4 regions of the Actinomadura sp. NAK00032 genome follow, and region 1 is predicted to be linked to each of the others. Evidence: riboswitches for the same ligand, from Rfam matches in the RefSeq annotation. Region 1 holds a riboswitch; each other region holds the start of a gene.
What was found. A riboswitch is a leader RNA that binds a small molecule or an ion and turns the genes downstream of it on or off. The one in region 1 is predicted to bind cyclic di-AMP.

Region 1 (7,217 bases):
CGCGGCGGCCCGCGACCCCATCGCCGCGGTCGTCCTGTCGGCGGACATCCGCAACGTCGACACCGTCCTCGTCGGCGGCCGCGTGCTCAAGCGCGGCGGGGTGCTCCAGGGGCAGGACGTCCCGTCCCTGCCGGCGGCCCTGGCGGAGTCCGCCGCGCGCCTCGGCCGATAATCCGAGGAAGATCACCGGGCTCGCGTGGCATGCTGATCGGCGTGGAGCCCGAGACAACGATCCGCGTCGCCGACGAACTACTCCTGTTCCTGCCCGCCGCCCGCCGGCGGACCGCGACCCGGGTGCCCTGCGACGGGACGTCCACGCTGGGGCACCTCATCGAGTCGCTCGGCGTGCCGCTGCCCGAGGCCGGGCCGATCACCGTCAACGGCGAACCGGCCGAGCCGTCCGCCCGTCCGGAGCCCGGCGACGAGGTGCGGGTGGCGGCGGTACCGCGCCCCCAGCCCGTCCCGCTCGAACCGGGCCAGGACGCCCCGCGCTTCCTGCTGGACGTGCACCTCGGCACGCTCGCGCGCCGGATGCGCCTCCTCGGCCTCGACACCGCTTACCACAACGACATGGACGACCCGGCGCTGGTCGTCCAGGCCAACGCCGAACGCCGCGTCCTGCTCACCCAGGACCGGGGCCTGCTGCGCCGCCGCGCGCTGTGGTTCGGCGCCTACGTCCGCGGCGCCCGGCCGGACGACCAGCTCCGCGACCTCCTCGACCGCTTCGCGCCCGTCCTGCACCCCTGGACGCGCTGCACCGCCTGCAACGGCGAGCTGGTCCCGGTCGACAAGACCGAGGTCGAGGAGGGCCTGGAGGCGGGGACGCGCCGCAGCTACGACGTCTACGGCCGCTGCGCGGACTGCGAGCAGGTCTACTGGCGCGGCGCGCACGGCGACCACCTCGAGGAGATCGTCCGGGAATCGAGGCGGCTGGTCGAGGCCGCCGCGACGGAGAGGAGCTGATCGCGATCGACCTCGTGGTGGTGGGCGCGGCGATCATCGCGGACGGCCGGCTGCTGACCGCGCAGCGGGCCGAGCCGCCGCACATGGCGGGCGGCTGGGAGCTGCCGGGCGGCAAGGTCGACCCGGGGGAGTCCGACGAGGACGCCCTGGTCCGCGAGTGCGCGGAGGAACTGGCGATCAAGGTCCGGCTGGACCGCCGCATCGGCACCGACTGGCGCCTCAGTGACAAGGCCGTCCTGCGCGTCTGGACGGCCGAGATCATCGAAGGCACCCCCCGGCCCCTGGAACACCTGGCCCTGCGCTGGCTGTCCCCCCAAGAGCTCTACGACGTCGACTGGCTCCCAGGCGACCGCCCGGTAATAGACGCCATAGCCCACGCCCACCTCATCTAGGCCCCACTCCGCCGACCCCGCCCCAACCGATCTGGAGTGGCCAGGCGAAGCCGGCTTCAAAGCGAAGCGAGAAGCCGATCGTGCCGCGACCCGCAAGGCGAGCGAAGACGAACCGGGGAACCTGCCCCAACGACATCAGCCACTCCCGCACCACGCGCGGACCACAAGGCACACGTCCGTAACCCAAGGTTGCGGCGACCGCCACGTTGCGATCGCGTGCGAAGCCAGGTTCAAGCGAAGCGAGAACCTGATCGCGAAGCGAGCCGCAAGGCGAGCCGGAGCGATGCAGCGATCGCCGTTTTGCCCGTGGAAGGAAGGCGCGCCAGCGCCGACCGCCGAGGGCAAAACAATAAACCCGCCGGGGGCTTCCTACCGCGCCGCAGGAAGCCCCCGACGACTGAGGGGGCCGCGTCGCGCGGCCCGGGAGGGGGGTCAGGAGATGCGGTTGGCGCCGGCGTAGTCGGAGCGGTCCGACAGCTTGGAGATCTTCACCACATCGCCGGTCTGCGGGGCGTGCAGGTACTTGCCGCCGCTGAGGTAGATGCCCATGTGGTGGAGGTTGCCGCCGAAGTAGACCAGGTCGCCGGAGCGCAGCTGGGTCCGGGGGACCTTGGTGCCGAGCTGGTAGAGGTCGCCGGTGTAGTGCGGCAGGCCGGGCTTGCCCACCTGGGCGTAGGCCCAGACGACGAGGCCGGAGCAGTCGAAGCTGCTCGGTCCGGCGGCGGCCCACACGTAGGGGGAGCCGAGCTTGCCGTAGGCCTTGCGGGCCATCTTGGCGGGCAGGTCGGAGCCCTTGATGGTCGCGGTGAGGCCGGTGCGGGGGTCGCTGGCGCGCGTGGTGGACAGCTTGTCGAGGCGCTTCATCACCTCGGTGACCTTGGCCTTCGCCTCGGAGCGCGCCTTCTTGGCGTCCTCCCAGGCCTTCTTGACCTGGGCGGTCTTGGCCTTCGCGTCGCGCTCGGCGGCCTCGGCCCGGTCGATCTGCTTCTGCAGGGCCTGGACGGCGTGCGCCTGGTTCTGGACGAGGTAGGCGCTGTCTGACAGCCCGTCGGGGGAGCCGTTCGCGCCGAACAGCGCGTCGGGGGAGCCGGCGATGTAGTTGGCGGCGGCCATCCGGCCGAGGCGCTCGCGGGCGGGCGCGGCCTGGGCCCGCAGGGTCTGCGCGGTCTTGGCGGCGGCCTGCTCGGCCTTCTGCGCGGCCTTCAGGTCGACGCGGGTCTTGTTGTACTTCTCGGTGAGGATCTCGGCCTCTTCGTTCAGCGCGTTGAGGCTCTTGCGCAGGCCCTTCTCCGTCGTCGGAGTGGGGCTCGGGTTCGCCGCGGCGGCGAGGCCGAGCGGTGCGGCGTGCGCGGCGACGGGCGCGGCGACGGGCGCGGTGGCGCCGAGGCCGGCCAGGAGCAGGGCTGCCGCGGTGGCGGTGGGCGCGACGCGCCGCCGCCGGTGGGGGTCCGGTGCCAAGCCGGTGCTCTCCTCTCCACGCACGCCTACCGGGTTAGCTGACGGGTTCGGGCCAGGAGTCGCCCTACGGCGCGTGTCGCGCGCCGATTCACCCCGGGGGTGTTGGGTCCCCGGTTCTCCCGCCGGGCGGGAGATTCGGCGTTCCGGTCGCAGCCCCGGGGGGTGGGACTCCGGACGACCGGATCTCGGGAAGATTACAAAGGATCGGCAAAGTTGGCCAATCGGGCGGGCGCGCGGCCCGGGGCGGCCCGCTCGGGAATGCGGGAGGGGTCGCGGAGCGTAGAATGGAGTGCTGCCGTGTTTCTGCGGCGACTCTCCTGAAACCTCACGCAAGGTAACCCGCATGCCCATCTCCACGCGCGACGACCTCCGGAACGTCGCGATCGTCGCCCACGTCGACCACGGAAAGACGACGCTGGTCGACGCCATGCTCTGGCAGTCCGGGGCCTTCCGCGAGAACCAGGACGTCGACGACCGGGTCATGGACTCCAACGACCTGGAGCGCGAGAAGGGCATCACGATTCTCGCGAAGAACACCGCGGTCAAGCACAACGGGCTGACGATCAACATCATCGACACCCCGGGCCACGCCGACTTCGGCGGCGAGGTCGAGCGCGGGCTGTCCATGGTGGACGGCGTCGTCCTGCTGGTGGACGCCAGCGAGGGCCCCCTCCCGCAGACCCGGTTCGTGCTGCGCAAGGCGCTGGCCGCGCGGCTCCCGGTCATCCTGGTGGTGAACAAGACCGACCGTCCCGACGCCCGCATCGACGAGGTCGTGGACGAGACCTACGAACTGTTCATGGACCTCGACGCCGACGAGGACCAGATCGACTTCCCGATCGTGTACGCGTCGGGCCGGGCGGGGCGGGCCTCGCTCGACAAGCCCGCCGACGGCGCCATGCCCGACAGCGCCGACCTGGAGCCGCTGTTCAAGGTCATCACCGAGACGATCCCGGCGCCGTCCTACGACCCGGACGCCCCGCTGCAGGCGCACGTGACGAACCTGGACGCCTCCAGCTACCTCGGCCGGATCGCGCTGTGCCGGATGTACGCCGGGACGATCAAGAAGGGCCAGCCGGTCGCCTGGTGCCGGCACGACGGCAGCATCGAGCGGGTGAAGATCACCGAGCTGCTGATGACGGACGCGCTCACCCGCAAGCCCGCCGACGAGGCCGGGCCGGGCGACATCATCGCGATCGCCGGCATCCCGGAGATCATGATCGGCGACACCATCGCCGACCCGGACGACCCGCGCCCGCTGCCGCTGATCACCGTGGACGAGCCGGCGATCTCGATGACGATCGGCACCAACACCGGGCCGATGGCGGGCCGCGAGAAGGGCACCAAGGTCACCGCGCGGATGGTCAAGGACCGGATCGACCGCGAGCTGGTCGGCAACGTGTCGATCAAGGTGCTGCCGACCGAGCGGCCGGACGCGTGGGAGGTGCAGGGCCGCGGCGAGCTGGCCCTCGCGATCCTCGTCGAGAACATGCGCCGCGAGGGCTACGAGCTGACCGTCGGCAAGCCGCAGGTCGTCACCCGCGACATCGACGGCAAGCGGCACGAGCCGGTCGAGCGGCTCACCGTCGACATCCCCGAGGAGCACCTCGGCGCGGTCACGCAGCTGATGGCGGTCCGCAAGGGCCGCATGGAGCAGATGACCAACCACGGCACCGGCTGGGTCCGGATGGAGTTCCTCGTCCCGGCCCGCGGCCTGATCGGGTTCCGCACCGAGTTCATGACCGAGACGCGCGGCACCGGCATGGCGCACCACGTCTTCGAGGACTACGAGCCCTGGTTCGGCGAGCTGCGCACCCGCCCGTCGGGGTCGCTGGTCGCCGACCGCGCCGGCGCCGCCACCGCGTACGCGATCACGAACCTGCAGGAGCGCGGCACGTTCTTCGTCGGGCCGACCACCGAGGTGTACGAGGGCATGATCGTCGGGGAGAACTCCCGCGCCGACGACATGGACGTCAACATCACCAAGGAGAAGAAGCTCACGAACATGCGGTCGTCCACCGGCGACGAGCTGGAGCGGCTCACCCCGCCCCGGCTCCTGTCGCTGGAGGAGGCGCTGGAGTTCTGCCGCGAGGACGAGTGCGTCGAGGTGACGCCGGCGAACGTCCGCATCCGCAAGGTCGTGCTGGACGCCAAGGAGCGCGAGCGCACGCGCGCCCGCACCAAGCGCGCCGGCTGAGGCCGGCCCGCCCGTCGCACGAAAGAGGGCGGCCCCGCGGTTCTCGCGACCGCGGGGCCGCCCTTCTCGCGTGCTCAGCTCACTTCAGCTGGACGGTCCCGGTGACGTCGGCGGCCAGGCGGAGCTGGTCGCCGTCGCGCAGGGGCGCCTCCACGCCGCGGGGCAGCCGCTCGCCGTTGACGAACGTCCCGTTGGTGGAGCCCTCGTCCCGCACCCAGGCGGTGCCGGACGGGTCGAGCCAGACCGTCGAGTGGCGCCGCGACACGTTGTCGTACTGCGTGAACGTGGCCGCCACCGGCGACTGCCCGGCGTCCCGGCCGAGCACGAGGTGCTGGCCGACGGACACCTTCAGCTCGCCCGTGGGGAACTGCACCCGCAGGACGGGCGTGCCCTGCTTCGGCAGCGGCCGCAGGCACGAGTCGCACTGCGCGGCGCCCGGGTTGCTCAGCACCGCCTCGCAGTACGGGCACATGAACGCCGTGCTGTCGGGGGCGGGAGGACGCTGGCCCTGGTCGTGCGGCAGCAGCGTGGCCTCACGGCCGTGCGGCGGCAGCGGCGGCTGGCCCCCGTGCTGGGGTCCGCCCTGCGGACCGCCGTGCGGGGGGCCGCCGTGCTGAGGGCCGCCGTGGGGCGGCTGCCCGTGCTGCTGCGGCGGCGGGCCGAACGCGTGGTCGGCCGGCTGCGGCGGGCCGTACTGGTCCTGCTGCGGTGCGCCGCCGTACTGGTCCTGAGGGGCGCCGTACTGGTCCTGCTGGGGGGCGCCATATTGGTCTTGAGGGCCGCCGTACTGATCCTGCTGGGGCGCGCCGTACTGCTCCGGCTGAGGAGCGCCGTACTGGTCTTGGGGGGCGCCGTACTGGCCCTGCGGAGCGCCGTACTGGTCCTGGGGGGCGCCGTATTGCGGCTCGCGCTGCTGCCCGTACTGGTCGGACGGCGGCTGCGGCGCGCCCCACTGGTCCTGCGGCGGCTGCTGCTGGGGCATGCCCCACGGGTCCGCGGGCTGCTGCCCGGGACCCTGGCCCCCGTGCGGCGGGCCGCCCTGGTGGGGGCCTCCCTGCTGCGGAGCGCCGTGCTGAGGCTGCCCGTACTGGCCGGGCGACTGCTGGGGCCCGGGTGGCGGCCCCCACTGGTCCGGCTGCTGCGGCTGCGGCGGGCCCCACTGGTCGGGCTGCTGCCCGGGAGGCGGACCCTGCTGGTGCTGCGGGGACTGCTGCCCGTACGGATCGTGCGGCTGCGGAGCGCCGTACTGCGGCTGGCCGTGCTGCGGGCCGCCGCCGTACTGGCCGCCCGGCGGCTGCTGGTCGTCGTACCCGCCCGGCCCCTGCCGGTGGGCACCGCCTCCGCCGCGCGCCAGGTTGGCCCCGCAGTTCATGCAGAGCAGGTCGCCCTGCTGGTGCGGCTCACCGCAGACAGGACAGTTCAAGGTCGCCATGACACATCCCCCGAGCGCACCCCGGCGCGGTCGAGCCTCGACGTCAGGTGCTCCATGTCACCCCTTCGCGGGATCCCGATGTAGTACACCCGCCTTCCCTCCGGCCCTTCGTCCACGGACACCTGCACTCGGGGCCCTGTTCCTTCTCCAGTGTTCCCGACGTCGGCCAGTGCCCCGTACCGCCGCCGTCCGAGCGGAGACAGCGGGACGACGCGCTGGTTGGCCGACCCCCTCCAGAGTAGGGAGCCGTCGCCGGAGTGTCGCCCCCCCGGATTGAGCCGGTCGACGTACGGTCCGGTGATCACCGCGTCGCACATGTCCAGGATCTCGCGCGTCTCACCGCTTCGGCAGAGCCGAGAGTAGACATATCCGCTGTATACCAATATGTCCAACGCAATCGTCTCACGGTCGAGGGTGTCCCGCCACGCGTGGATACCGCGCAGCAGGGCCCCCAGCGCGGCCGGCTGCTGGAACGGCTCACCACCGGAGATGGTGATCCCGTCGACCGGTCCGGGCAGGGACGCGAGCCATCCTAAAACGGTCTGGACGGGCACCGCGCGCCGCGGGTCGGCGTCCCAGGTGTCCCGCGACAGGCAGCCGTGACAGTGCAGCGTGCAGCCCTGCGTCCAGATGCCCGCGCGGATTCCGGGGCCGAGTGTGGTCACGGGATAGTGCGCCTTGGCGAGCAGCAGCGCCTCGCCGCCGCCACTCGCGCCGGCACCGCCGTCGCCGGTCACTGGAGGTCCAGGTGGACGATGCTTCCCTCGCGCCGGAT
Region 2 (7,217 bases), 1.2 Mb from region 1:
GGAGAAGGACGCCGCGTTCCGCGGCCGGGTCGCCGAGCCGCTGCGCGAGGCGCAGGCCGACCTGGTCGGGGAGGTCGAGGCGGGGCGGGTGCCGCCCGCCGCCGATCCGGTCCGGGTCGCGGTGCTGGCCTACCTGCTGCGGCCCGCCGGCTGGACGGCGCTCGTCGACGCGGCCCGCGCGGAGCTGGAGCGCTCCGCGACCGCCTCCGAGGAGGAGGCCGCCGAGCGCCGCGTCACCGCGCTGAAGGAGGAGCTGGCCGCCGCGCGCGCCACGCGCTCCGCCGAGCACGAGAAGGCGCGCGCCGAGCTGCGCGAGGTCAAGGCCGAGGTGGCCGAGCTGCGCCGCAAGCTGCACGACGCCCGCACCCGGTACCGGGCGGCGGAGGAGCGCGCGGACACGGTCGTGGCGGACGCCGAGCGGCGGCTGGCCGCGGCCGGCGAGTCGACGGCCGCGGCGGAGAAGGAGGTGCGCAAGCTGCGCGCCCGCGCCGAGCGGGCGGAGACCGCCGCGGAGGCCGCCAAGCGGGCCGCGCGGGAGGGGCGCAACGTCGACGACGTCCGGCTGCGGATGCTGCTCGACACGCTCGTGGACGCGGCGCAGGGCGTCCGCCGGGAGCTGGCGCTGCCCGCGACCATCGTGCGGCCGGCCGACGTGGTCGGCGGGCTGGAGCCGGACCGTCTCGCGCACCGCGCGCTGCCGGGCCGGGCCCTGTCCGACGGCGACCCGCAGCTGCTCGACCGGCTGCTGGCCCTGCCGCAGGTGCACCTGATCGTGGACGGCTACAACGTCACGAAGACCGGCTACGGGGAGCTGCCGCTGTCGGACCAGCGCAGCCGGCTGGTGTCCGGGCTCGGCGGGCTGGCCGCGCAGACCCGCGCCGAGGTGACCTGCGTGTTCGACGGCGCGGAGCTGGACGCGCCGGTGGCGATCGCGGCGCCGCGCGGCGTCCGGGTGAAGTTCAGCGCCCCGGGGCAGACCGCGGACGAGCTGATCGGCGAGCTGGTGCAGGCCGAGCCGCCGGGCCGTCCCGTGGTGGTGGTGTCCTCGGACCGGGAGGTCGCCGACGCGGCCCGGCGCGCCGACGCGCGGCCGTGCCCGTCGACGCTGCTGCTGCGCCGGCTCGGCCGGTCCTGACCGGGCGCCGCCGGTTAAGGACGGTTTAAGGCCGCGATAAGGGACGGGTCGCAATCCGTGATCTTGTCGCCACGGAAAGTGGACGTTGCCTGTCGATCTCCATCAAAGAGTGACGAATCGGTTGTGACGGTTGTTGCCCATCGCTAATGTCGTCCGCTGACGTCGTGGACGAGAGGGGCGAAACCGACCGTGGCCAAAGATCTCATCGGGGCACCGGCACGCGAGCGTGACCGGAGGGGCGGCCCCGCGAGCAGAGGCGCCTCCCGCCGCCTGGCGGCCGCCGCCTGCCTGACCGTGACCGCCGCCCTGGTCTCCCCCCCGGTGGTGGCGCACGCCGACCCCAGGCCGACCAAGGCCCAGGCGCAGAAGAAGCTCGAGAAGCTCACCGAGCAGTTCGACCAGGAAGTCGAGAAGTACAACCAGAACCGCGAGAAGCTCAAGGTCGCGAAGAAGAAGTACGAAACGGCGAACAAGGCGAGCAAGGAGGAGCAGGCCACCTTCGAGCAGCAGCGCTCCAAGATCGCCCAGATGGCGGCCGCCGCCTACAAGAACGGCGACTCCACGGACGTGACGGGCTTCGTGGGCAGCAAGGACCCGCAGTCGATCCTCGACCAGGCGGCCGTCTTCTCCCACCTGTCGCACGAGCGCAGCTCCCAGCTCACCCAGTTCCTCGCCACCGCGCAGCGCCTGCGCCGCGAGCAGTCGCAGGCCAAGGCCGCCTACGACGAGATGAAGCAGAAGCAGGCGGAGATCAAGAAGAAGAGGGCCGAGCTCGACAAGAAGGTCGAGAAGCAGAAGGCGCTGGTCCGGCGGCTCGGCGGCGGTTCGTCGTCCTCCGGCGGTTCGTCGTCCTCCGGCGGCGGGGCGACCGGCGGCACCTACAACGGCCCGGCGAGCGGCGCCCCGCGCGCGGCGCTGGACTTCGCCTACGCCCAGCTCGGCAAGCCGTACCAGTACGGCGCCGAGGGCCCGGGCTCCTACGACTGCTCCGGCCTGACCATGAAGGCGTGGGCCGCGGCGGGCGTCGGCATCACCCGCACCACCAACTCCCAGTACGCCGCCACCAAGCGGGTGGCCAAGAGCAACCTGCAGCCGGGCGACCTGGTCTTCTTCAGCAGCCTCGGCCACGTCGGCATGTACGTGGGCAACGGCAAGATGATCCACGCCCCGCGCACCGGCAAGAACGTTGAGATCGTCAGCATCACCTCGGGCTACTACCTGAACAACTACTACGGCGCCGGACGCCCCTGAGGCGTCCCTCCGCGCCCCCGCCGAGGGGCCGCGGAACGGCTCCCCCCGACAACGGACCAGGCTTGACCTGGTCCGTTGTTAATTTTGGGGGGGTTTGCCTTCTCTTGGGGCTTTGGTACCTTGTCCTCACCCATCGGCGCCCTCCAGGCGCCGTGGCCACGCGACGCCCACCAGGCGCCGCGGCCCCGCGCGGCGCGTCAGTCAGCCGCGCGACGGCGGCGCGAGCCACGCGCCGCTCCCCCCTCGGGACGGCACGGCCCACGCGCCGTCCCCGCGGCACCCGCGGGGTGCCGCAGCGGTCCGCACGCGGACCGCGGCCGGCCCGGCCCACCGTGCGCACGCCCGCAGCGGCATGGCGCTGAGAGCGCGGCCACGGCGGTCCCTCGGGGCCAGCCTCCCCGGACGTCCCCCGGCAACGGGCCCGACGTCCGTGCACAACATCAGGCGCCGCTCGTTCGCACGCGGGAGACAGGTCCCGCGCCGGGCCCCATCTCGCCCCCAGGAGCGCAGCGGCAGCGCCGAATCCGCGCAGCGCGGAACCGGGGAACCACATCGCCGGAGTCCGGGAGTCCTCCCGGACGGGCATTCCGGCACCCGGGGTGAATCGGTGCGTCTCTCCCGGCCCCGTTCCGGTGGAGCCCGCCGTAGGGCCAGCTTCCTCGCCCGAACCCGTCAGCTAACCCGGTAGGCGTCTGGAAGAGCGAAGGAGAGATTCCGCAGCGTTGCCTGGGCGTGGCCGCCCATCATGCGGCCACGCCCGGACCCCCTGCGCTCCGCGGGCCCCGCCCGCCGAGCGCTCCCCATCCGAACCGGCGTGCCCGCAACGGGCACGCCACCGCCGAGTCCGCGGCCGCGCCAGCGCGCCGGACGCGGAGCCGGGGACCCATCCAGTCCCTTCACATCGGGGTGAATCGGCCTGCCCAAGGGCGGCCGTAGGGCGGCTTCCACGCCCGAACCCGTCAGCTAACCCGGTAGGCGGCATGGAAGTCGAGGAGACCCCCCGTGCCAGGCGCACATCGCAAGAAGATCCCGGGCAAGCACCGCAAGGCGAGCCCTCTTTCCCTCCCGTGGCGGACGACCGGCGGCGTCCTCGTCGGCGCCGCCGTACTCGGCACCGCCGCGGTGACCGCCCAGGCGTCCGTCCTGCCGTTCGGCTCCGCCCCCGCGGCGACCACGGCGGCCGACGCCGCCGTCGCCAAGAAGGCGGACAAGGGCTCGTCCGGAAACTCGTCCAAGGACGCCTCCAAGCGCGGGCGGAGCAAGGCGGCCACGACGCCGAAGCCGTCCGCGCCGTCCCCCGGCAAGAGCGCGAAGGCCGAGCCGGAGCCGGCCGCCGCCGGGAAGCGGGCCTCGGCCTCGCGTCCCACCGCCGCGCAGGCCATCGAACTCGCCCGGTCCCAGGTCGGCGTCAAGGAGGACGGCGGCGGCGAGACCAAGTTCCAGCAGTGGTACATGAGCACGTCCCGCGCGCAGCAGACCCTCGCCCGCGACGGCGGCTCCCTCGGCGGCTACAGCGACGCGAACTGGTGCGACATGTTCGTCTCCTGGGTCGGCGAGCAGATCGGCTTCACCGACCAGATCGGCAGCGACGCCTGGACGGTCGCCCACGCCCGCTGGTTCCAGGAGCACGGCCGCTGGGGCACCGAGCCCAGGCCGGGCGCGATCGTCTTCTTCGCCTGGGACGGCGGCAAGAAGGTCACCGACATCCGGCACGTCGGCATGGTGATCAAGAAGGCCGGCGAGGGCACCGTCCAGACCGTCGAGGGCAACACCGGCAACGCCGTCCAGGTCAAGGTGCGCTCGGCCAGTGACATCGTCGGCTACGGATACCCCGACTACAAGTCGTGACGGCCTCCCCGGCGGCGCGGGCTGCATAGGATCGCGCGCATGGAGGACGCTCGGGACCACGACCCGGAGCGGGACGCCCCCGAGCGGGACGCCTCGCGGCGCGGCGGTCCCGTCACGCGGCGCAGGGCCCTGGTCCTCGGCGCGGGCGGGACCGCCGCGCTGCTCGCGGGCGGCGGCGCCCTCCTCGGCGCGCGGGCCGGCGCCGGCGCGGCACCGGCGGCCCGCGCGGCCCGCGGCGGCGGGTCGCGCGCGGCCGGGCCCTTCAGCCTCGACGCCGCCGGGACCGTCCTCGCCAACCGCGCCCGGGCCGTGCGGACCGGCGACCGCTTCGCCTTCCTCGCCACCGTCGGGGAGGCGCCCAGGACGTTCCAGGACGCCCAGTCCCGCATGTACGACAACCTCCGCCGGCTGCCCCTCGAAGGCTGGGAGGAGCGCGCCGTCAACGTCCAGGCCGCGGCCGAGGACGGCGCCGTCCTCCGCGTGGAGGTGCGCTACCGGCTGCGGGGCTTCGACAAGGGCCACGTCGCCCGCACCCGCTACCTCGCGATGGCCCCGGGCTCCGGCACCTGGACGATCGCCGGGGACGGGACGTCCCACGGCCTCACCGACGACGCCGACATCTGGGACGGCGGGCCCCTCACCGTGGTCAAGGGCCGCAGCAGCCTCGTCATCGGCGACACGACGGGCCTCGACGGCATCGCCGCCCGCCTGGACGCCGCCGTACCGGTCGTCACCGGCGTCGTCGGCCGCGGCTGGGCGCAGCGGGTCGTCGCACTGGTCCCCGCCGACGCGGGCCTGGCGTCCGCGCTCGCGGGCCCCGGGCAGAGCCTCGGCGAGATCGCCGCGCTCGCCACGGTCGCGCCGGCGGGCGGCACCGGCCGCGGCGAGGACCGCGTCATCGTCTCCCCCGGCACCTTCGGCCGCCTCAACGGCCTCGGGCGCGACGTCGTCCTCACGCACGAGTTGACCCATGTCGCCACCGGCGGCGCCCGGGACCGGCGGACCCCGCTGTGGCTGATCGAGGGCTTCGCCGACTACGTCGGCTACCGGCGCGTCAAGATCGGCGTCCGGTCGGCGGCCGGCGAGCTGCGCCGCGAGGTCGCCGCCGGGCGGCTGCCCGCCGCCCTCCCGGCGCCGGCCGCCTTCGCGGGCGGCTCCCCGCGGCTCTCCCAGGCCTACCAGGAGTCCTGGCTCGCCTGCCGGATGGTCGCCGACCGGTACGGTGAGGCGACGCTCGTCCGGCTCTACCGGGCCGCCGGGCGCGTCCCGGAGGCCGCCGCGCTGCGCGACGTGCTCGGCCTCACCCGGGACCGCTTCACCGCCCTGTGGCGCGATTACGTGAAGAAGGAGCTCGCATGAGTGAGCGAAGCGAAGCGGGGGGCGTGGGGGGTCGACCCCCCACAGAAGACACGAGTGAGCGAAGCGAGGCGGGGGGCGTGGGGGCCGTTGAGGTGGCGGGGAGCCGCGTTGAGCGGGACTCGGCCGGGGCCGGGATGCGGGGGGCTCGGGTCGCGGCGGGGGTCGCCGCTCTGGTGCTGTTCGCGGCCGTGGCGGCCGTGCTCGCGCTGACCACGCCGTGGAACCCGCTGCCGGGGCACGTGCCCGGCGGGCATGTGCGGGCCGACCCGGCGCTCGACTTCTCCCCCGCCGAGATCGCGCGGTCCAGGGCGTTCGACTCGGCCGTGAACCCGCCCGCCTACGCGGGGCTGCTGGTGGGGCTCGCGGTGGTCCTCGTGCTCGGCCTCACCCCGCTCGGCGCGCGCCTCGTCGGCCGGGTCACCGCCCGCACCCGGCGCCGTCCCCTCAAGATCGCGCTCGCGGCGGTCGTGCTCGTCGCCGTGCTGCGCGTCGCCGGGCTGCCGTTCGACATCTGGGGCGAGTCGGTGCTGCGCCGGTACGGGCTGTCGACGCAGAGCTGGCCCGCGTGGCTGGTCGACCAGCTGAAGTCCCTCGGCGTCACCTGCGTCATCTACACGGTCGCGCTGCTGCTCCTGTACGCGGTGGTGCGCCGGTTCCCGCGCTACTGGTGGACGGGCGCCGCCGCCGGCGGGTTCGCGCTCGTCGTGCTCGTGTCGTTCATCTACCCGATCGCCGTCGAGCCGGTCTTCAACAAGTTCCACTCGCTGCCGCAGGGGCAGCTGCGCAGCGACCTGCTCGCGATGGCGAAGCGGGACGGTGTGCCGGTGAAGGACGTCCTGGTCGCCGACGCCTCCCGGCGGACGACGTCGCTGAACGCCTACGTGTCGGGGTTCGGCTCCACGCGGCGGATCGTCCTATACGACACGCTGCTGAAGTCGCCGCGCCCGCGGATCGAGTCGATCGTCGGGCACGAGCTCGGCCACGCGAAGCGCCGTGACGTCCTGTGGGGCACGCTGGTGGGCGCGCTGGGCGTGGCCGGGGCGCTGTGCCTGCTGTACCTCCTGATGACCTCTCCGCGGCTCCTGCGGCGTGCCGGGGTCGATCCCGGCGGCCCGCCCGGGGCCGCCTCCCGCGGGCGGGCGGCGGCGGACCCGCGCACCGTCGCGCTGGTGCTCGCGCTCGTCGCCGCCGGGACGCAGGTCTCCGCCCCCGTCCAGAACCTGGTCAGCCGGCGCATCGAGGCCCGCGCGGACGCGCACGCCCTCCAGCTCACCCGCGACCCGGCGACGTTCGTGTCGATGCAGCACGAGCTGTCGGTGCGCAACATCTCCGATCTGAGCCCCGACGCCCTGGAGCGCCTCCTGTGGATGACGCACCCGGCGGGGCCGGACCGGATCGCGATGGCCCGCGACTGGGCCCGGATGAACCGCGTCCCGGTCCCGCCTCCGCTGCGCTGAGCGGGCGTCAGTTCCCCTCGGCGCCCTGCTTCTGCGGCGCCTTCTGCTGCGAGCCCTGCCCCTGCCGCGCGGACAGGGTCGCCGCGTCAGGGCGCGGCGCGGTCGTCACCGGCCGCTTCAGCGCGCCGCCCTTCACCCAGTCGTTCCAGCCGACCTGCCAGAAGCCC
Region 3 (7,217 bases), 1.9 Mb from region 1:
CCATGCGCCGCAGCCGGGCCCTCTCGGCGGCGGAGGCCCGCTTCAGGCGCGGCTGGTCGAGACCCATCGGCTTGACGGCCGAGCCGTGCCAGGTCTGGATATAGGTGGTCTCACGGCGTTTGCGCAGGCCCTCGGGGAAGCCCTGGTTGTCCACCCAGAACTGGGCGCGTGCCAGCGCCAGAAAGTACCTCCACGAGCCCCGGCGGACGAGCACGGCGTCCTTGGGGAACCCCTTCGGGGAGGACGCGTACGCCCACACCGCCGTGATCGGCCGCCCCGTCCTGCGCAGCTCCCGGTAGAGGTATTTGGGGTTGTCGGAGTAGTGGCGTCCTAGATGGCTCTCGAAGACCACCTGGCCGGTCCGGACGGGCAGCCGGCTGAGCACCCGGTTGAACACGGCGACCTTGGTCCGGCGCGCGGTGAGCCGCCGGGCCGCCGCCCGCCGCGCCGCCCGGACGCGGCGCCAGGCGAGCCGCCCCGCCGCCGAGCGGGCGCCGCGCAGCGCGGCGGCCCTCGCGAGCCGCGCCCACGGGTTCGCCGTCTCCAGCGTGAACGCCAGGTCCCCGCGGCCGGTGAGGCGCGACCGGAGGCTGTCTCCGGCAAGCCGCGTCAGCCGGGGCCGGACGGGCAGCGCGACGCCCTCCAGCGGCGGCGATCCGGGGCCCTCGCCGAGGCGGCAGACCATGTCCTCGCCGTCCGCCCGGACGCGGAGCCACGCGTCCCAGACGGGGTCGGCGAACCCGATCGGCCTGATCCCGGCGGCCGGGTCGAACTCCGCCCGCCAGGCCAGGCGGTCGCCCTCGTGCCGGACGGCGGCGCGGATCCGCGCCCGGCGGGACCCGCGGCGCCGGTCGCGCAACTCCAGCGTCCCGGCGAGCTCGGCGGCCGGCGGGATCCGGCGCAGCGGGTTCGGCACGTGCCCGGCGATCAGGGCGCGGCCGCCGCGCACCTCCAGCCGCGTCACGGTCCCGGCCGGGCACAGCTCCCGCAGCGGCCGGACGTGGAAGCCGAGGCCGGTGACGTCCAGGATCCGGCGGCCGAGCCGCCCGCGCGGCCCGCCCTCGCCCCAGAAGACCCGCCCGTCCCGCTCCACCAGCCGGGCGCGGAGCACGGGCCGCCGCGGTGGCCGGTACTCGGCGGCGGCCAGCGCCCCCGCGTGGTCGCCCTCGCGGACCAGGTACGCGGCGATCGCGGACAGCGGGTTGGCCAGCTCGAACACGCGCGGGTCGAGCTCGGCCAGGTAGCCGGCCGCCAGCTCCAGGAACCGGTCCCGGTGGGCGGGGTCGCGCCCGCGCAGTTCCCGCAGGTAGAGCAGCAGGTCGTGGTTGACGAACTTCACGTCCTTGGCGCGCCCGAGATCGTGCGCGCCGCGCAGCGCGAACAGCATGTCGATGCGCCGGTGGATCTCCAGCCGGTCGGCGAAGTTGGCCGGGTCCGCCCGCCGGTTGGAGATCGACGGCGCGCCCGTCCGCCGCCGGACGAGCCAGCGGTAGACGCGGTGCGGGATCACCGCGGTCCGCTCCGCCGCCAGGTAGGCCTCGGCGGTGAACAGCAGGTCCTCGTAGTGCAGCCGCTCGACGAACCGCAGGCCGTGCTCCTCCAGGAAGCCGCGCCGGTACGCCTTGTTGGTGGAGAGGGTGTCGTAGAGGAGGTCGGGGTTCTCGCGCAGCGAGCCGTACACGGCGCTGCGTTCGTACAGCCACGGGTACCAGGGGCGGACGCGCCCCTTCGCGCCTTCAGGCAGGTCCAGGAAGACCCGCTCGCACAGCCCGGAGACCAGGTCGGCGCCGGTGTCCTCGGCGATGGCGAGCAGGTTGAGGCAGGCGTGCCGGTCCAGCAGGTCGTCGCTGTCGAGGAACATCACGTACCGGCCGGACGAGGCGTCCACGCCGGCGTTGCGGGGCCGGCCGCAGCCGCCGGAGTTGACCGGCAGGTGCACCGCCCGGACCCGGCCCGGCCGCGCCGCGGCGAGCCGCTCGGCGACCTCCCCGGTGCCGTCGGTGCTGGCGTCGTCGACGATCACGGTCTCGACGCCGCCCAGGGACTGCTCCAGCGTCGAGGCGACCGCATGGGGGAGCCGCCGGGCGTCGTTGTAGGCGATCACCACCACGCTGACATCCGGGCGCACCCGCTCGGCCTCCCCTCACCGGTTCCCGCTCGCACCGGCCCGGCCGCCGGGAGCCGGAGGCCGGTCGGACGTTGCCAGGGATTCCTATCCAGGAACGCCCCAGTGAGGCCCAGGGGGCGTCAAAGGCTGTCATTGCTTCCCATTACCCGCCTACAACGGAGACTTAGGACACACCCTCAAGGAACGCCCGAAGGCGCCCGGCCGGAGCCGGGCGCCTTCGATCCGTACGCTCTGGGAGGCGCGTCAGGACGCGTAGTCGGGGTAGCCGTAGCCGACGACCTCGGACTTGTCGCGGACCTTCTTCTGCACCTCGTTGTCGCTGTTGCCCTCGACCGTGCTGATCTTGCCGTTGCCGTTGTCCTTCACGACGAGGCCGACATGGTCGATGTCGCCGATGCTGCCGTTCGAGCCGTCCTTCCAGTCGAAGAACACCACGGCGCCCGGCTTGGGCTTGTCGCCCCAGCGGTCGGTCTTCTTGAACCAGGTGGCGTGCTGGACGGTGTAGGCGTCCCAGCCCATGTTCTTCACGCCGGTGTGGGCCCCGACCCAGGACACGAACATGTCGCACCACTGGGCGCCGTTGTAGGCCTTGACCGAGAAGCCGCCGTCGCGCTGGGCGGTGGCCTTGGCGTGCGGGGTCGAGGTGTACCACTCGTGGAACTTGGTCTGGCCGCCCTTGCCCTCGCTGATGCCGACCTGCTTCTTGGCGAGGTCGATCACCTCGGAGGCCTTGACCGGGCGCGGCGCGACGCCCCAGCCGGCCTCGCGGGCCTCGGCCTGGGTCATGCCCGCGGACTGCTTCGACGCGGTGCCCTGCTCGGCCACCGCGGCCGCCTTCGCCTGGGCCGGGGTCTCGGCCGCGGCGCTGCCGCCGGCGAGGGGGTTGAGGACGGCGAGCCCGACGGCTCCGGTGAGCACGGCGCCCACGGCGACACCGACGGCCTTGTCCTCGGGGGAGAAGCGGTTGAGCGAAAGTCGATCGAAACGACCGGTCATGCAGGGAATCTCCTATCTTCCATGACGCCTACCGGGTTAGCTGACGGATTCGGGCATGGAAGCAGCCCTACGGCGCGGCTCTGGGTCGCGCCGATTCACCCCTGGAACATTGGGTCCCCGGCTCCGTCCGGTCGCTGTCGACCGGGACGGACTCGGCCTCGCACCGCACTCTGCGGCGCAGACTTATCGGATGTATCTCAGTGACTGATCTCTGAGGGGCGCGCATCGTCTGGCGCGCATCGCGTGCGGATTCCGCTCCGCGATCCTCGGCCGTCCAGAGAACGGACGACCGGCGGCAACGCATGGGGTGCGCTGCGGGATTCCGGATAGAAGGTACCAACCTTCTGCGGAAAAGCAAACCAGGCACAAAACTCTGTCTTGCCTGCTCAAAGCCCTTCCAAGGATCCTTCAACACCGTCAGGGCGCGGCATCTTCCCGATCTTTCCCGAACTGGCCCTCAGCCCTTTGCCCATGGGCCTTACCGGCGATGACCAAAAGGTAAAGAAACCCGGGGAGCCCCGGCGGCCGCCTGCCCCGGGGCCGCCCTTCACAGGGCCCCTGGGGCGTCCTCCTGCGGTCTAGCTCACAGGCCCCGCCCACCCCGGGATCCGGGTGCGCTTCGTCACTCGACCCGCAGCGCGAACAGCGTGGTGTCGTCCGCCGCCCGGTCGTGCTCCATCCGCGCCAGGACCTCGTCCAGCACCCGGTCGGGGCGGGTCGAGCCGTCCCGCAGGATGCCGGTGAGGCGCTCGATGCGCTCGTCCAGGTCGGCGTCCCTGCGCTCCACCAGGCCGTCGGTGTAGAGGAACAGCATGTCCCCGGGGTCGAGCTCGGTGGTGATCGTCGTGTACTGCCAGCCGGGCATCGCGCCGAGCATCGGGTCGCGGACGACCTCCAGCGGCGCCGCCCACCCGTCCCGGACCAGGATCGGCGGCGGATGGCCCGCGCACGTCCACTCCAGCACCCGGCGGGCCGGGTCGAAATGCCCGACGATCGCGGTGCCCGTCGCCGGCGGGTCCATGTTGCCGACCAGCTCGTTCAGCCAGCCCACCAGCCGCCCCGCCGGCTCGCCCGTGCACGCGAGGCCCAGCAGCCCGTTCCGCGTGCGCGCCATCGCGGCCGCCGCCGGCAGCCCGTGCCCGGCCGCGTCGCCGATCGCGAACACGGCCCGCCCGTCCGGCAGCACCCGCGTCGCGAACCAGTCCCCGCCGATGCGGGCGGTGCTCTCCGCCGCCAGGCTGCGCAGCGCCACCGACAGGCCCGGCAGCTCCTCGATCTCGTCCTCGTCCGGCAGGATCGCGCGGCGCAGCGTCACCGCGACCCGCCGCTCCTGCGCCGTCCGCGCCTGCTGCTTGAGCATCTGCCGCCGCGTCTCGGCCAGCGCCCGCTCCACCCCGCGCCGCCGGGTGATGTCCTGCGAGACGATGTTGATCGAGACCGGCAGCCCGGAGTCGCCCAGCACCGGCTCGGCGAACAGCCACAGGTGCCGCGGCGTCCCGTCCGGCGCGATCACCCGGTGCTCGGCCTCCACCGGCTCCTTGCGGGAGAACATCGTCTGGACGGCCTCCTCCATCAGCGGGAGGTCGTCGTCCGCCACGACCTTCGGCAGGTCGTGCGGCATCGGCGGCACCTCCTCGGGGTCGAGGCCGTAGTTGGCCAGCATCTGCGGCGTCCAGTCCGCCTCGCCGGTCGCGAGGTCCCACTCCCCGAAGCCGATCAGCGCCAGCCGCTCCACCCGCTCCATCCGCCGCGCGACGCGGTCCTCGGCGAAGTGGTACCGCCACGTGACGCACACCCCGGTCGACACCCGCACGCACCGCACGCTCATCCGGGACGAGCGGGACAGCCCCCGCTGCGCCGTGGTGTAGGAGAACGAGTCGCGCTCCAGCCGCGTCCCCGTCTCCCACACCTCCACGTACTCCTCGAACAGCCCGCTGAGGACCGCCCCCGGATCCGTGCGCAGCAGCCGGAGCCCGGTCAGCTCCTCCCTGCCGCGCCCGAACATGTCCTTGGCCACACCGTTGAGATCGGCGTACAGGAAGTCCGCCACAGCCCCATCGGGGCCCATGACCGGCACCAGGTGGGCGCAGGAGTCGAGCGTCCCGTCCAGCAGCGCCCGCGCCAGGGCGTCGTCCCCCACCTCGGCGAGGATCTCCGCATCGCCCGCCGTGTCCTCCGCCATCACCCGGCGCAGGACCTCCTCCGCCTCCGACAGCACCGCCTGGCGCTCCGCCGCGCCGCCCTCGTCCCGCGGCGCGCGGCGCCCCGCGAGCACGGCCCCGACCGGCCCGTCCCCGCTGTCCTTGACCAGCAGGGACGCCGCTTCGGCCAGGTCCATCTCCAGGTCGCGGGCAAGCCAGATCAGATGCTGCAGCGCCTCCCCCGGCGGGACGCCGAGCCGCCGGGCCAGCACGACCCGCGCCTCGGCCAGCACCGCGCGGTCGTGCGCGGCCCCCCGGAGGTCCTCCAGGTCCGCAACGTGCACCCCGGGCTGGGTGCCTTCCGCCTCCGCCAACCCTGTCCCCCGTTCGGCGTCACTGCCCCTGGGAGAAAAAAGCTACATACGCCAGCGAAGGACTATTCGCCCACAACCTGGTAAACAGCCCAGATCTTTGCCCGGGTTTTCCGTTCCCGCCCGAACCCCACCACTTCCGATGACCCGCTCCGCACGGAACGCTTCCCGACCGTGTGACGCCCGTCACGCCGCCCGCAGGACGTCCCTGGTCAAGGCCGTGATCCCGTTCGACGCCCGCCGGTACGACGTCCCCGCCGGCCACAGCGTCAGCACGACCACGATCTTGTCCCCCACCATCCCGGTCGTGTGCAGGACAGGCCTCCCGAGCCCGAGATCGGGCCGCACCGCCGACGGCCGCGACGGCGCCTCGAACCCCGACCACCCCTGCTTGACGGCCGCCCCGTCCGCCGCCCGCGGAATCCCGAACGTCTGGTCGAACCCATCGGAGCCCCGCGGCGTCGCCCGCCGCAACTGCTCCAGCACGAACCCGTCCACATGCCGCCACATCGTCACGACGTCCCGGGCACTCAGCGCCGTATACCCCCAGAACCCGGGCTTCTCCGCAGGCGGCGCCACCGTCTCCCGCAACCCCAGCCGCCGCACCATCCGTTCGACGATCTCGCCCTGCCCGCCCCGCCCCCAGAACTCCGTGGCCGCCCCGTCGTCACTGGACCGCAGCATCGCCTTCAGCAACGCCCGATCCGCCGCCGAGGCCCGATGCCGCTCCAGATAGTCCAGCGCGATCAGAATCTTCACCACGGAAGCCGACCGGAACACCTGCCCCGCCTGCCGCTCGACCAGCACCCGCCCCGCCCGAGCGTCGAAGACCACATAGGACGCCCGAACCCCCTCGGGCACCCGAGGCACGACCTTCCTCGGCACTCGCGTCGCCATCGTCACCTCAGGCTCAGGACTCCCGCTCACCGGCCGCGCCCCTCCCCCGCACCCGCACAGCACCCCCGCGCACAGGACCCCGCCGACCACGCCCCGCACAGACACCATCCGCCCCGCCCAACGACCGGCGGGACCCGCAATCCCGGTACGCACGACCCCGCGGACTGCGCTACAGTAATCAAGCCCGCTCAGAACGGGCACCGGGACGTAGCGCAGTTTGGCAGCGCACTTGACTGGGGGTCAAGGGGTCGTGGGTTCAAATCCCGCCGTCCCGACAGAGAAACACCAGCTCAGAGGGGCTTCGGAGATCACTCCGGAGCCCTTTTTCGATCTTGAAAGTCGATGGGGGAGCCACAAGGGGAGCCACCACCGGCCGACCCACGCCGACTCGCCCGTACCGAACACCGAGTCGGCGACCCGTGCGCCCCTGCTGATCACCGGCCGGAGCTGATGCCGGTACACCTGACCGGTGACCGCCGGGGAGGAGTGCCCGCACAGATCGGCGATCGCCTCGATGGGCACCCCGCCGTCACTCATGATCGAGACGAACGAGTGACGCAGCTCGCGCGGAGACCAGCGTCCGGCGCGACTTCTCGGTCTTGGTGTCGCCGTGAGCCCGCACCGACCGCCACACATAGATGGCGAAGGTGTCGCGGTCGAAGCCGGCCTTGGTCACCGGCCGCC
Region 4 (7,217 bases), 5.9 Mb from region 1:
CTGGAGCGGCTCCGAGGCGCCCGTGCCATCGGCCTGACCGCCGGGGCGTCGGCGCCGCCGTCCGTCCTGGACGCGGTGGTCGACGCGCTGCGCGGCCTTGGGCCGGTCGGCGTCGAGGAGCGCACGGTCACGGTGGAGACGACCGAGTTCACCCTGCCAAAGGAGGTCCGGACACAATGAGCATGCCGCTTCGCCAGAGTCTTCGCATCGGGGGCTACATCCTCCGCAACAAGCTGCGCGGCAGGGACAAGTTCCCGCTGATCGTGGAGCTGGAACCGTTGTTCGCCTGCAACCTCGCCTGCGCCGGCTGCGGGAAGATCCAGCATCCCGCCGACACGCTCAAGCGGCGGATGCCGGTCGAGCAGGCCGTCGCCGCCATCGAGGAGTGCGGGGCGCCGATGGTGTCCATCGCGGGCGGCGAGCCGCTCATGCACCCGCAGATCGACGAGCTGGTCGGCGAGCTCGTGAAGCGCAAGAAGTTCGTCTTCCTGTGCACCAACGCGCTGCTGATCCCGCGCAAGCTCGACAAGTTCAAGCCGTCGCCGTACTTCGCGTGGGCCGTGCACATCGACGGCTTGCAGGAGCGGCACGACGCGTCGGTCTGCAAGGACGGCGTCTTCGAGGACGCTGTGGCCGCCATCAAGGAGTGCAAGCGGCGCGGGTTCCGCGTCACGACGAACACGACGTTCTTCAACACCGACACCCCGCAGACCGTCATCGAGGTGATGAACTACCTCAACGACGACCTCAAGGTCGACGAGATGATGATCTCGCCGGGGTACGCCTACGACAAGGCGCCCGACCAGGAGCACTTCCTGGGCGTCCAGGAGACCCGCGAGCTGTTCCGCAAGGCGTTCGCGGACGGCAACCGCAAGCGCTGGCGGCTCAACCACTCGCCGCTGTTCCTGGACTTCCTGGAGGGCAAGGTCGACTTCCCGTGCACGGCCTGGGCGATCCCGTCCTACTCGCTGTTCGGGTGGCAGCGCCCCTGCTACCTGATGTCGGACGGCTACGCGCAGAGCTACAAGGAGCTGCTGGACGAGACCGACTGGGACTCCTACGGCCGGGGACGCGACCCGCGCTGCGCGAACTGCATGGCCCACTGCGGCTACGAGCCGACGGCGGTGATGGCGACGGTCGGTTCGCTGAAGGAGTCGATCAGGGCGATGCGCGACACCTGACCGACCTGAGTGAAACGCCCGGAGAGTGGGGATTGGCCCCAACTCTCCGGGCGTAACGATCTACCATTGCGGCCATGGCGGACGAGTGGCCTCCGGCCGAGCTGGACTTCGACAAGCCCACCATCGCGCGCGCGTACGACGCGCTCCTCGGTGGCAAGGACAACTTCGCCGCCGACCGCGCGCTGGCCGACCAGACGGCCGCGCTGATCCCCGGCCTGCGCGAATCCGCGGTCGAGAACCGCAAGGTGCTCGTCCGGGGCGTCCGCTACCTGGCCGGAGAGGTCGGCATGGACCAGTTCCTCGACCTCGGCAGCGGACTGCCCACGCTCGAGAACACCCACGAGGTCGCCCAGCGCGAGAACCCGGACGCCCGCGTCGTCTACGTCGACATCGACCCGCTGGTCTCCGTCCACGGGCGGGCGATCCTGGCGAACGACGACGTCACGCGGGTGATGGTCGGCGACGTCCGCGACCCGGCGGCCGTCCTGTCGGACCCCGCCGTCGACGGCTTCATCGACTTCTCCCGCCCGGCCGTCCGTCATGATGGTCGGGATGCTGCACTACCTGTCGCCGGACGTAGTGGACGGCGTCGTCGCCGCCTACCGCGACGTCCTGGCTCCGGGCAGCCACCTGTTCATGACGTCCCTCGTGGACACGGGCCTGCCCCAGCAACAGGAGCTGGCCCGCATCACACGAGAGAACCTGGAAGAGGGCTGGGCGCGCACGCCCGCCGAGATCGAGGCCCAGTTCGGTGACTTCGAACTGGTCGAACCCGGCGTGACCTACACGGCCCTGTGGCGTCCCGAAGGCCCGGTCGACCCGGACCACCTCGCTCCAGGGGAGCAGCTCGGGATGGCCGGCGTCGCCATCAAGCGTCGCTGAGCTTCTTCGGCCGGTAGGCCTTGTACTCGCTGCCCGAGTCGAGCCCGTAGTCGCGCGTCCGGTAGTCGGTGCCGTACCGGCCGCGCTGCTCGAACGCCCAGTAGGACGTGTGGGCCTTGTTGGCCCACTTCTCGAAGATGACGACATGGCGCGTCGTGTTGGTGCCCTCGGCGTCCATCACGAGGTCGCCCTTCTTGAGCTCCGACATCTTGATGCGCTCGGTGAAGCGCGAGGACGTCAGGCCGACGGTGTTCGGCCCCGGCTTCGCCAGCCCGAGGGTCATCGCCACGAAGCCGGAGCAGTCGGTGCGGTAGCCCTTGTGGTAGTCGGTCTGGCTGTAGGGCACGCGGTCGCCGCTGTGCGGGTTCCAGGTCTTGGCCCGCGCGATGACCTTCGACCGCTCGTCGGTGGTGTCCGTCTTGGCGGACGTCGCGGAGCCCTTCTCCGGGTCCTTGCCCGGCTCCGGGTCGGCGGCGCGCTGCTTGGGGATGCTCTGGACGGAGGCGACGGACGTGCCCGACTCGGACGAACCGGCCGTCGCCTGGAGGGTCGTGGCGGCCACGCCGATCGCGGCCAGGCCGAGGATCGCGCCGTTGGCGCGCGGGCTCAGCCCGAAAAGCCCCGACTTCTTCTTGTTCCTGCCCGTGCTGTGCTTTCCCGTGCTGTTGTTTCCCGGGCCGTGATCGCCCGCGTTGTGATTGCCCGTGCTGTGCTTGCCTGTCAAGGGGGACTCCTTGCTTCCATTGGCCGCCTACCGGGTTAGCTGACGGGTTCGGGCGTGGAAGTCGCCCTACGGCCTGCGGACAGGCCGATTCACCCCAGTGCGAGGGTGGGTCCCCGGCTCCGCGCTGCGGCGGACTCGGCGGGTGCCGCTACGAGAATGTAGAGAGCGGCGCTGCTGTTGTAGGGCCCGTTCAAGGGCGCGGGCGGCGTGCATGGGAGGTGCCGCCGGACGACGCGTGGGGCGCGCCGCCCCCACCGGCTCGGTGCCAGGTGGGACAAGAACGCCTGGTGAGCGCCTTGGCGGGGGCCAAGCTACTCGTATCACCAAGCGAAGGCAAACTCCAGCAAAATCAAACTCCCAGCTCAGCGCCCCGAAGGCGGTTGCGGCAAGGCAATGCGCGCGTCCGGGGCGGCCGCCGCGGGACGCTGTCCTCGACAGGTCGAGCGCAGCCCTTGAAGTGCAACCAGATGGTTGCCTATCCTGGTGCCGAGTCGACCGGGAACGAGGAGTCGCCGAGCATGGACGAGGTCTTCCGGGCGCTGGCCGATCCCACCCGGCGCAAGCTGCTGGACCGGCTGAACGAGCGCAACGGGCAGAGCCTGCGCGAGCTGTGCTCGGGCCTCGGCACCAGCCGGCAGGCGGTCAGCAAGCACCTGTCCGTGCTGGAGGCCGCCCAGCTGGTGGTGGCGGCGCGGCGCGGCCGGGAGAAGCTCCACTACCTCAACGCCGCGCCGATCAACGCCATCGCCGAGCGCTGGATCAGGCGCTACGACCAGGAGCGCGCCAACGCGCTCACCGATCTCAGAACGGCATTGGAGCAGCAGCCGATGGACGGCAACGACGCTTTCGTGTACACGACCTACATCAAGTCCACGCCCGAACGGCTCTGGGAGGCCCTGACCGACCCGGCCTTCACGCGCCGCTACTGGGGCGTCGGCTTCGAGACCGACTGGAAACCGGGCTCGGAGATGACCTGGGAGGAGGGCGGCCGGCGCACCGGCGACCCCGAGCAGGTCGTCCTGGAGTGCGAGCCCGGCCGCCGGCTGTCCTACACCTGGCACACCTTCACCCCGGAATGGGCGGAGGGCGCCGGAGTGGGCGAGGACGTGCTGGCCGAGCTGCAGGCCGAGTCCCGCTCCAGGGTGACCTTCGAGATCGAGCCGCTCGGCGAGATGGTGAAGCTCACCGTCGTCCACGACGGCCTCGACGCCGGAGGCGCCCTGCGCGGCATGATCGGCCAGGGCTGGCCCGCGATCGCGGCGAGCCTGAAGTCGCTGCTGGAGACCGGCGCCCCCCTGCCCGCGTAGCGGGACGCGCCGCATGGGAGAGGGCCCGCGACCGGGCGAATCGGGTCGCGGGCCTTTGCCGTCGGGCAGGGCGTCCTATGCCTGGGAGAGCGCGTAGAGAATGAACAGGACGCAACAGAGGGTCACCGCGGCCATCGCGGCGAAGTAGGCGCCCGCCTTGCGCCGTCGTCCGACCGCCGCCGCGACGAGACCGGCGACCGGCGCGAGCGCGGCGCCCCCCAACCCGGCCCAGAACAGCGCCACGGCGGCCGACCTCCCGACGACGTTGCCCGAGGCTCCGTCGACCAGCGCGAACCCGACTCCGAGAGCCAGCGGGAAGGCGAGCCACCAGGAGGTCATGCCGACCACCACCCAGGACACGACCCGGCCCGAACCGGAGTGATCAGCAGTCGACATGCTCGCATCCTAAGCGGCCGATGGGGCCGGGGCCGAGCTACTCGATCACCAGGGGACCGACCAGGGACGGAAGCCGGGGGGACGGAAACCGGGCGGGGACGGAAGTCAGGGCGGGGACGGAAGTCAGGGCGGGGCGGAAAACGGGTGGACCGAAACCGGGGGCGGGGCTGAAACCGGTGGACGGAAAGCGCCGGGGAGTAAGTCCGCACTTCTGCTCGTTGGGCCCCGGTACGGCGGCTCACGATGTGCGGCGCGGTCATCGCAGATGATCAGCAGACCATTCTGGACGCCATGGCCTAATTGCGATATGTCAGAGTATGATCACCCGGCGGATCCCGGGTTCAGGGAGCATTCGATGACACATCGGAAAGCGGCCGTCCGCGGCCTTCTTCTCATCGCGACCGCGATGCTGGGCGCCGCGGCCTGCGGCGGCGGTGCGGACGACGACGGCGAGGTCGGCGCCGCCCCGGCCGCGACGCGGCCCGTGCCGCCGAGCCCGGCGGAGACGACCGAGCCGCCCGACACCGATCCCGGCGCCGAGCCCGGCATCCGCGGCGCCCGCGCCGCGCTGCAGGCGTTCCTGCGGGGGCAGGCGGCGGGCGACACGTCCGTGTGCCGGTACGTGGTCGAGGACGGCGACTTCGTGAACGGCCCCGCGCTGAGAGGCGACTGCCGCAAAGGGGTGAAGGACACCCCCCATCTGCTGCGGCCCCGGGAACGGCTCGCGCTGCGCCGGGTCCTGGCCACCGGCGGCAAGATCACCGAGCGCGACGAGGCGGTGCTGCCCTTCTCCGGGCTGCGCTGGACGGACGGCCACCTGGCGGAGTCGGCGCTCCAGCCCGAGTTCGTCCTGCGCCGCAACGGCGAGGGGATGTGGCAGATCGTCCGCTGACGCACCGGCGGGCCGGCCTTCCGGAGACCCCGTGGCCGGAAGGCCGTGCCCGGCCGGCGGCCTTCGCCGCGTCCCGTCGCCCCGAGGGCGCCGGGATCAGGCGCCGTACATGCGGATCCAGTCGATCTCGAGGGTCGCGTCGCGGCCGGTGTCGATGCCGCGCGCGGTCAGCTTCTTCAGCTCGGGCATCCAGTCGAGCTGGATCGCCTGGCCCATCGCGCGCGGGGGCTGCACGTCCTGCCTGGTGGTGTGGAAGTGGCGGCGCCCGTCCACATACCCGTTGATTTCCTTGGGGGTCCACTCGAGCGCGAACGTGTGCCACGTGGTGAGGTCGACGTCGGCCCGGCCGTCCAGGCGGCCCGAGTTGCCCTCGCGGCCCTTCTGCTCCGCCCCCTTCCGCTGGTCGAAGTGCAGGAAGAAGTTGGCGCCCTTCCGGAGCCCGTCGTCTCCGTAGGTCTCCATGTAGTCGATCTCGCCGCCGCCGCCCTCCGGCGCCGTGCCGCCGCCGCCGTTGACGGGCCACAGCAGCACGTTCGCGTTGTAGCAGGCGCAGGCGCGGTTCATCCGCAGCCGCGCCTCCCAGCGGCCGTACTTGCGGTCGCCGTTGCGCCAGCCGAGCCCGCCGGTCGTCCCGTCCGGTGTGCCGGTGATCCGCAGCGCCCCGTTCCGCACGGTGACCGCCTCGGGGCTGCGCCGCCCGTTGCCGGCGTGCCCCTCGCCGTCGTACAGCTCCCACGCCTCCCGGTCGAGGCGCCCGTTGAACTCGTCGCGCGCCAGCGGACGCCCCCAGCCGTACCGCTGCGCCGCCGTCGCCGCGCCGGCGGCGCCGCCGGTCTTCTCGGCGGCGCGGTCGGCCTCGGCGGAGGCGCGGGGGGTCGGCCGAGCGCTCCGGGGGGCCGCGGAGGGACCCGGCTCCCCGGCGGGAACCGGGTGGAACTCGGCCGCCGCGCCCGTGCGGCCGATGTCGGCGGAGCTCTCGTGCAGGGCGGCGAACGCCGAGACCCCGACCGTCACCGCCGTGACCGTCACGACGACGGCGCGTCTACGGAATGAGAAGGACACGGTTCAACCTCCGCACCGGACGAATTGTGCCGACAGCCGATTCAGCCGTTCCGCACTCCATTGATTCGTCCGAAACCTACTCGGCCGCGCCACGGGGCCCTAGGGCCCTACGGCCCTAGCGGCGGGACGGGGGGACCTCAATAACGCGCCGCAGGTCAATCCCGCGGCGGCATTCCGAGCCAGGTCACGATTGCCGTGGAGCGGTTGGGCGCCCCGAGCTTGGCGTAAAGCCGGTTGATGTAATTCTTGACGGTCTTCTCGGTGAGAAATAGCTTGGCGGCGATCACCGAGTTCGGATGTCCCTGAGTGATCAGATCCATGACCTCGGCCTCGCGTTCGGAGAGCCCGAAACGCGAGCGCTGCTCGGCCGGGTCGGCCGCCGCGGGCGCGGTGCCCGGGTCGGTCCGCGCGGCGTCGATCAGTGCGGCCGACGCCGCCTGGGAAAGGGGGTGGGCCCGATGCCTCGCGGTGTCCAGCACCGCCGCGGCCAGCTCCTCCGGGGTGAAGGTGTTGTGCACCAGGTAGCCCACCGCCCCGTTCCGGACGGCCGCCAGCACCACCTCGGGGTCCTCGACCTGGGTGAGCATGATGACCCGGCTGATCGCGCTCAGCGCGGCCGAGGCGGAGATCCCGTCGACGTGCGGCATCCGGACGTCCAGCAGGATCACGTCCGGGGCCAGCTCGCGCGCCAGCTCCACGGCCTCGCGGCCGTCCCCCGCCTCGCCGACGACCTCGATCTCGCCGGACGCGTCCAGCGCCAGCGCCAGCCCGGA

Region 2: it holds a riboswitch for cyclic di-AMP, as region 1 does, so the genes downstream of both, HUT06_RS14810 (CHAP domain-containing protein) here and HUT06_RS09060 (NlpC/P60 family protein) in region 1, are expected to answer to the same signal.
Region 3: it holds a riboswitch for cyclic di-AMP, as region 1 does, so the genes downstream of both, HUT06_RS17805 (CHAP domain-containing protein) here and HUT06_RS09060 (NlpC/P60 family protein) in region 1, are expected to answer to the same signal.
Region 4: it holds a riboswitch for cyclic di-AMP, as region 1 does, so the genes downstream of both, HUT06_RS36150 (C40 family peptidase) here and HUT06_RS09060 (NlpC/P60 family protein) in region 1, are expected to answer to the same signal.

The regions. Positions count from the first base shown of each region.
Region 1 is NZ_CP054932.1:1,939,726-1,946,942, forward strand. Features, by position in the region: gene HUT06_RS09045 (MarR family winged helix-turn-helix transcriptional regulator) at 1-187, opposite strand, end outside; gene HUT06_RS09050 (Mut7-C ubiquitin/RNAse domain-containing protein) at 214-963, shown strand; gene HUT06_RS09055 ((deoxy)nucleoside triphosphate pyrophosphohydrolase) at 984-1,355, shown strand; gene HUT06_RS09060 (NlpC/P60 family protein) at 1,788-2,813, opposite strand; cyclic di-AMP (ydaO/yuaA leader) riboswitch at 2,821-2,964, opposite strand; gene typA (translational GTPase TypA) at 3,157-5,010, shown strand; gene HUT06_RS09070 (FHA domain-containing protein) at 5,090-6,442, opposite strand; gene HUT06_RS09075 (4Fe-4S single cluster domain-containing protein) at 6,430-7,179, opposite strand; gene HUT06_RS09080 (AAA family ATPase) at 7,176-7,217, opposite strand, start outside.
Region 2 is NZ_CP054932.1:3,149,843-3,157,059, reverse strand. Features, by position in the region: gene HUT06_RS14820 (NYN domain-containing protein) at 1-1,135, shown strand, start outside; gene HUT06_RS14815 (C40 family peptidase) at 1,325-2,386, shown strand; cyclic di-AMP (ydaO/yuaA leader) riboswitch at 2,893-3,092, shown strand; cyclic di-AMP (ydaO/yuaA leader) riboswitch at 3,238-3,380, shown strand; gene HUT06_RS14810 (CHAP domain-containing protein) at 3,389-4,234, shown strand; gene HUT06_RS14805 (hypothetical protein) at 4,274-5,593, shown strand; gene HUT06_RS14800 (M48 family metallopeptidase) at 5,671-7,050, shown strand; gene HUT06_RS14795 (Ig-like domain-containing protein) at 7,058-7,217, opposite strand, start outside.
Region 3 is NZ_CP054932.1:3,807,473-3,814,689, reverse strand. Features, by position in the region: gene HUT06_RS17810 (CDP-glycerol glycerophosphotransferase family protein) at 1-2,128, opposite strand, end outside; gene HUT06_RS17805 (CHAP domain-containing protein) at 2,372-3,124, opposite strand; cyclic di-AMP (ydaO/yuaA leader) riboswitch at 3,135-3,292, opposite strand; gene HUT06_RS17800 (PP2C family protein-serine/threonine phosphatase) at 3,747-5,609, opposite strand; gene HUT06_RS17795 (hypothetical protein) at 5,823-6,497, opposite strand; tRNA gene HUT06_RS17790 (tRNA-Pro) at 6,735-6,808, shown strand; gene HUT06_RS17785 (hypothetical protein) at 6,774-7,070, opposite strand; gene HUT06_RS17780 (hypothetical protein) at 7,063-7,217, opposite strand, start outside.
Region 4 is NZ_CP054932.1:7,870,817-7,878,033, reverse strand. Features, by position in the region: gene ispH (4-hydroxy-3-methylbut-2-enyl diphosphate reductase) at 1-180, shown strand, start outside; gene hpnH (adenosyl-hopene transferase HpnH) at 177-1,181, shown strand; partial or broken gene HUT06_RS45720 (SAM-dependent methyltransferase) at 1,256-1,651, shown strand; gene HUT06_RS45715 (SAM-dependent methyltransferase) at 1,734-2,063, shown strand; gene HUT06_RS36150 (C40 family peptidase) at 2,050-2,787, opposite strand; cyclic di-AMP (ydaO/yuaA leader) riboswitch at 2,796-2,938, opposite strand; gene HUT06_RS36145 (metalloregulator ArsR/SmtB family transcription factor) at 3,306-4,094, shown strand; gene HUT06_RS36140 (hypothetical protein) at 4,170-4,490, opposite strand; gene HUT06_RS36135 (hypothetical protein) at 4,846-5,382, shown strand; gene HUT06_RS36130 (glycoside hydrolase family 16 protein) at 5,479-6,444, opposite strand; gene HUT06_RS36125 (response regulator transcription factor) at 6,600-7,217, opposite strand, start outside.